Linked DNA regions of Catalinimonas alkaloidigena. The protein of the gene in region 1 binds, or shares a complex with, the protein of each later gene. Links are inferred from orthologs where the notes say so. Each region holds a gene or a part of one and is shown on either strand. Other genes may lie near its edges.

Region 1 (3,150 bases):
CCACTTCCATTGCTGTTGTCCAGCGCATGCTGAGAAACGTCAAACGGTTGGCCGTCGCTTACGCGCTTCCAACCGTAGTCGTAGCCTTCCGGTGTTTGGCGTGTTCCGTACGCCTGCCCGAAATCTTTCAGATACCCCGTCGGGGCTTCGAGGGTATCGCCGCTGTCGTTGTTGAGCAACTCACTCATGAAGTTCACCTTGACCTCGATCGGATCGTCGAGCGGAACGCTGGCGGCCGTAGCACCTGCCGCGCGCAACGGGGCCGACGCGGCGTGGGTCCAGGTCTGCGGGCTGACCAGCGTCAGGGCCAGCAAAAGGGGTAACGAGAGGGGAGCATGCAGACCGATGAGCCGATGCAAAAAGTGGAGCACAGACGGAATGGTATTTCGCCTGGCTGAACAGCGTACAAAGTGTGACATGACTGGTTTAAGCAGATGGTGATCAAAGAGTAAGCAGCACGGCCTTGTAATAGCCCACAGCAGCGACCCCTTGCGCACAAGAAACAAGAGAGCACTGCTTTGCAAGGGCTATTGCAAAGGACACATACCTATTTTGGAGCAGTCTTTTCTTTAGACTGCTTACTGTTATAACTAGCTTATTTTAGAAACTTACTGACTTTCGGAAGGAAGCTCGCGTATGATCCTCAGGTAGTTGTGGTGTGAAGGGCCCTTTTTCAGACGCCATTTATACCACGTTCTTCTTGCGATCCTTCGTACTCGCGACAGTGGGACACGTGTATGTATCCATCTGTATTATTTCATATTTCGAGAGATACCCGTCATTCTTATCTCTTTCCTCACAATGATACAAATAAGACAAAAATAATTCAAAGATTAATACAATATTTTTCGACTATTTCGATAAATCGCTGATTATCAGCTCGTAGGGCAAATTCGGTGGAAAGAAAAAGGGATGTAATAAAGTACGATAAATTGCCACATATTTATTAACAGCATCGCATTTCCTTGCTAATCCTGTAAAAACCCGCTTTCTGCGATTTACCCAACCCCCGTCGGTTTCGCGCAAGCTTTTACTCCCTAATAGTGGCCAGGGAGCGCGGACCGGAAGCGCATAAAAAAAGGCCACTCGTACGAGCGGCCTTGTGAGGTCATATTGCGTTGGACGCGTTACAAAATGTATTGGCTCAAGTCGCGGTTCTTCACCAGATCGCGCAGCCGTTCCTCGACCATATCGTCCGTGACGACGATCTTGGCGTTGGGTCCGATCACGTCGGGCACGTCGTACATCAGCTCGTTTAGGAGATGGCTCATGACCGTATGCAGGCGGCGCGCCCCGATGTTCTCGACGTCGGAGTTGATGCGGAAAGCGATTTCCGCGAGTTTCCGCAGGGCTTCGTCCTGGAACGTCAGCTCGACCGACTCGGCTTCCAGCAGAGCGGCATACTGCTTGGTGAGCGCGTTGCGCGGAGTTTTCAGAATCTGGTAGAAGTCGTCGACCGTCAGGTTGTCCAGTTCGACCCGGATGGGGAAACGCCCCTGTAGTTCCGGAATCAGGTCCGACGGTTTGGAGACGTGGAAGGCGCCGGCGGCGATGAACAGAATGTGGTCGGTTGCAATGACGCCGTGCTTGGTCGTGACGGCGCTCCCTTCTACGATGGGCAGCAGATCGCGCTGTACGCCCTCGCGGCTCACGTCGGGGCCGCCCTGTTTGCCACTTCCGCTGGCGACTTTGTCGATCTCGTCGATGAAAATGATGCCTGTATTTTCGGCTTTGCGAATGGCTTCTTCCTTCACTTCATCCATGTCGATGAGTTTGGACGCTTCTTCTTCGAGCAAAAGCTTGCGCGCTTCTGCAATCGACACCCGGCGCTTCTTGTTCTTTTTCGGCAGCATGTTGCCCAGCATTTCCTGGAGGTTCATCATCGACACTTCGTCGATGCCGCCGGGGCCCATCATCCCCATGCCCGACGCCGGACTCTGCTGAATGTTGATTTCGATTTTCCGGTCGTCCAGCTCACCGTTCCGCAGTTTTTCACGGAAGCGCTCCCGCGTTTTCTGATTCAGCGTGTAGTCGTCTTCCGGTACTTCCCCTTCCACAGCCGGGTTGGTGGTCGAAACGGAGCGCGGGGGCTTCATCGCGGGAATCAAAGCGTTGAGGATCACCTCTTCTACCTGTTCGGTAGCGCGTTCTTTTACTTCCTCTTTTTTGCGCTGTTTCACCATGTTGACCGACTGCTCGACCAAGTCGCGCACCATGCTTTCGACATCGCGCCCGACGTAGCCCACCTCCGTAAACTTCGAGGCTTCTACCTTGGTGAAAGGCGCATCGGCGATTTTGGCCAGACGACGCGCAATCTCGGTTTTGCCGACGCCCGTGGCCCCGATCATCAGGATGTTGTTCGGCACAATTTCGCGGGCGATGTCGGAGTCGACGCTCATGCGCCGCCAGCGGTTGCGCAGGGCAATGGCCACGTTGCGCTTGGCGTCTTTTTGCCCAATGATGTATTTATCTAGTTCTGACACAATCTCGCGCGGTGTCAGGTATTGGTTCTGCTCAATCATAATAAAAAGGGTTTCATCTTAAACTTTACTGCGGTGTGGCAGCGGGGGTTTTCTTGCGGAAAACCGAGTGCAGGTTACTGGTCAGCGTCAGGGTACTGGTCCCTCCGGCCACGTGGTACCACCCACGCGCGAAGGCCACTTCGAAGGCTTTGATCCGCGCCATCGCGCCGATCGAAAAACCGGCTCCCCCCGACCGGCTTTGCAGACGTAACTCGCGTCGAATTAAATGGTTATACCCGGCACGCAGGTAAAAGTTGGGGCTCAATACAAACTCGCCCCCAAACACCAGGTGGCGCATGATCTGGTCGCCCAGTTTTTTTTCTTCTTTTACTTCCTGCCCGTTCGCGTCCAACGTGCCGGGTTTGGACGGGTCGAGGTAGACAATGTCGGGGCGCTCCAGGTGGTGGGCCGTGAGCGAAAAGCGCAGCGGCATGTGCTCGGGCTTATAGCTCAGGCCCAGTTGTACGTTGAGCGGCAAAGTAGGTCGCGTAGCGCCCGGGGCGTAGGTATCGAAAATCCAGCCCAGGTTCCGAATCGCCAACCCCACGTGGAAGTCGCGCGTCGGATGGTGGAACGCTGCGCCCAGATCGGCCAGGACTGCGAAGGCGTTGTACGACCCGATGGACGA
Region 2 (3,135 bases), on another replicon or contig:
CAGCACACCACCTTCCAGTTCCTGCAAGAAGGCGACACGGTGAACCTCGAATTCGACATTCTGGGCAAATACATCCAGAAAATCATGGCTGCCCGGCGCTAGGTCAGTTCGTGTGCTGCAACAGCTTCCGGAAAAACGGCCGTAACTCTTCCGCCAGTCGGGCGTGCTCCTCCACACTCGGGTGGCCCGTACATCCGCTGGCTTGCATCGGCTCGAAAAAATAGAGGGCAACGGGCCGCGCGGCGGGATGCAACGCGTCGACCTGCGTTTTCACGGCGGTAAGGCATTGCTGCAATGTATCGCGCCGCCCGCCCTGCACCATGGGACTGCTCAACAGGGCAATCTGCGCCTCGGGGTAGTGCGCCTTGACCTGCTGCACAAACGCAACGTAGTGGCTGACAAATGCTTCAGGATCGAAAGGAAGCCGGGGACGCTGGCCATCGCCGTTGCTGTAGTCGTTCGTACCGAGCGCAATGCTCACCACCGCAGGCCGGTAGGCATCAAATTCCCACATGCGTTCACTGTCCTGCTGCAAATCGGCCTTTTCGTAGACCTGCGGCATGGTGGGGCCGTCGCTGTTCCAGTTGCGGTACACCCCGATGCCGCTGACGCAGCTCATCAGGTAGTTGACGCCCAACGCCCGGGCCACACGCGGTCCGTACGCCTGATAAGCATTGTGCTGATCGTGGTATACGCCCGTTCCGCAGGGCACTTCCGACGGGTCGGCGGCGGCCCCGCAGGTAATGCTGTTGCCGATAAATTCGATGAACGGAGCTTCGGGACGCTTCAGGGAACGCACCCCCTGCCCCACAATTTCGTCCAGGATGATAGGCCCCGTGTGCGCTTCGGTGGCTTTGTAGAGCCAAACCGTCTGCGGCCCCTCGCCCGTTGCCTGAATGGTGATTTCGCTGCGGCTGGTATCGGCTACCCGGATTCGCTTCTGGTAGACGCCATCCAGTTCGTATTGCAGGTAATTGTGCGCTCCCGGCTGCGTCAGGTGCGCCACCACCCGGCAGCTATCACCCGCAAAGCGGAAGCCCACGTGCACGGCCGAGCCGATCAGCTCCACGCCTCCGTGCGGGGCAGGCAGGCTCCGTCCAACCGGGTACAGTGCCGAGGCGGGCAGGACCGCTTCGTCGGTGGTGGCGGGTTGTACGGAAGAACAGCCCGCGATGACGAGCCACAGCCACCCAAAAGATTTTGCGTTCATGAAAAGCTATTGCGTTAACGGGCAAAGTAACGGAATTTGGCCCAGGCGCACGCCCTCTTGCCGATACAAAAAAAGACCGGACGCGTAACGGCCCGGTCTTTTAAAGAAGGTTGATGGTCAGAACGCTACTTCAGCGTTTCGATCACCAGGTTGTGGTTGGTATAAATACAAATGTCGGCGGCGATGTTGAGGCTTTCGCGCACCATCTCTTCGGCGGTGAGCTGTGGCGCATGCTTTTTCAGGGCCAGCGCGGCCGATTGTGCATACATGCTTCCCGAACCGATGGCCGCAATTTCGTTATCGGGTTCCAGCACGTCGCCCGTTCCCGAAATGATGAGCAGCTCCCCCTGCGTGGCCGTGATCAGCATGGACTCCAGCCGGCGCAAGTACCGGTCGGTACGCCAGTCTTTTGCCAGTTCGATGGCCGCGCGGCGCATGTTGCCCCCGTACGAGTTGAGTTTTTCTTCAAACCGGTCGATCAGCGAGAAGGCATCGGCCGTAGATCCCGCAAAGCCCGTCAGGATTTTGCCGTTCATCAGCGAGCGTACCTTCCGTACGTTGCTTTTGGCGACCGTATTTCCCATCGTAGCCTGTCCGTCGGCACCTAACGCAATTTGTCCGTTATGCAAAATCCCGACGACGGTTGTGGCGTGTATTTTCATGATTCGTTCAGTTACATTCAAAAAGGGAGTGCCTGCACAGGAATGGTGCCGAAGGTAAAACTCTGCCTAAACCGCCGACTTGGCCTGACAAATCTTCAAGGTAACTGCTGATAATACTGCAACTGATGGTCGGGCAGCAACTCCGGATGCAGGATTTTGATCAGATCGGCCAGTAGCACGTGCGGTTCGATCACGCCGCGCTCCCAGTACGGATTCCGGCCTTCGGCGTCCATCTGCCGCGTGTTGTTGTACACCCGGCCCGTCTGCATCGGCCGGAAGTCGGCATACCGGGCATCTTGCTCGCGGATAGCGGTCCGGGTGGTGGCGGTACCGGTGTTCAGCCAGACCTCCGCCTCCAGGGCGATGGGATATACCGCTTCGAAGCTAAGGGGCAGCGACTGTTGCTGCCCGGCATCGTGCCACGGATAATCGGCCCCGGCATCGTGCAGCAGTTGCGTCTGGTAATTTTGCCCGCCCGGCACAAACCAGGTGTCTTTGTAAGGGAGGTTCACCACCACGGTCGGACGACTGTCGACGCGGTCCACCAGGGCAGCTTGCGTTTCATAAGCAGTGGCGATGCGCTCAAACTCCTGGGCCGCCTTGTGTTCCTGGCCGAGCAATGCCCCCATTACCTTGAGCCATTCGGCACGCCCCAGCGGATGCGGCTCCAGCCATTCGGTGTTGGGCAATACCGCAATGCCTGCCTCCTGTACAATTTCCAGACGCCGATTTTCTCCGCTGGCCCCTCCCGACACCATGACGACATCGGGCGACAAGCCCAGAATCACTTCCTGATTCGGCTCGTACGCCACGCCCACCTCTACCACTTTACCAGCGGCCGCACGTTTGCGGATCGTGGGTTCGTAGACGTCTTGCAGCCGCATCAACCCGGAGAGGACCGAATCGGCCCCAAGCGCGTGGAGCAGCGCCACGTGAGTAGTAGAGAGCGCCACCAGCTTCTGGACAGGCACCAAAATGCGGGGTGATTCCACCAGCGCAATCGACCCGGACTGATCGCGAGGTACCAACACCAACGTGAGCGTATCCTCCCCGGGGTGCAGGTGCAACAGCGTATACGCCTCCTGTTTGCTGAAATGAAAGCCACGCGCATACTTCACTTGCAACGCCGCGGGTAGCACCGTATCTCCCGAAATTTCGGCGACCGGCTGCGTTGCTGACCGATCCCAACATCCCGTTACGACTACCCATAAAAAACTCATCAGAAAAAATATACGCGCCTTTGTACTCATGGTGCAATGCTAC

The links.
Region 2: the proteins of hslU (region 1) and hslV are in contact, whole or in part, in a solved structure (PDB 1G4A), measured with the Escherichia coli proteins. The link is inferred for Catalinimonas alkaloidigena from one-to-one orthologs.

The regions. Positions count from the first base shown.
Region 1 is NZ_FNFO01000007.1:82,063-85,212, reverse strand. What follows is about bases 326-3,150. They hold hslU (ATP-dependent protease ATPase subunit HslU), read right to left. Parts: upstream 2,523-3,150; coding sequence 1,128-2,522; downstream 326-1,127. Other genes in these bases: porQ (type IX secretion system protein PorQ), read right to left, coding at 2,548-3,150; BLR44_RS17340 (malectin domain-containing carbohydrate-binding protein), read right to left, coding at 326-371. Also shown: more of BLR44_RS17340, read right to left, coding at 1-325. UniProt on the Escherichia coli protein: ATPase subunit of a proteasome-like degradation complex; this subunit has chaperone activity. The binding of ATP and its subsequent hydrolysis by HslU are essential for unfolding of protein substrates subsequently hydrolyzed by HslV.
Region 2 is NZ_FNFO01000005.1:282,409-285,543, forward strand. Bases 105-2,914 are described here. They hold hslV (ATP-dependent protease subunit HslV), read right to left. Parts: upstream 1,873-2,914; coding sequence 1,336-1,872; downstream 105-1,335. Other genes in these bases: BLR44_RS14885 (SGNH/GDSL hydrolase family protein), read right to left, coding at 105-1,210; BLR44_RS14895 (ABC transporter substrate-binding protein), read right to left, coding at 1,968-2,914. In the rest of the region: BLR44_RS14880 (riboflavin synthase), read left to right, coding at 1-102; more of BLR44_RS14885, read right to left, coding at 104-104; more of BLR44_RS14895, read right to left, coding at 2,915-3,092. UniProt on the Escherichia coli protein: Protease subunit of a proteasome-like degradation complex believed to be a general protein degrading machinery. The complex has been shown to be involved in the specific degradation of heat shock induced transcription factors such as RpoH and SulA.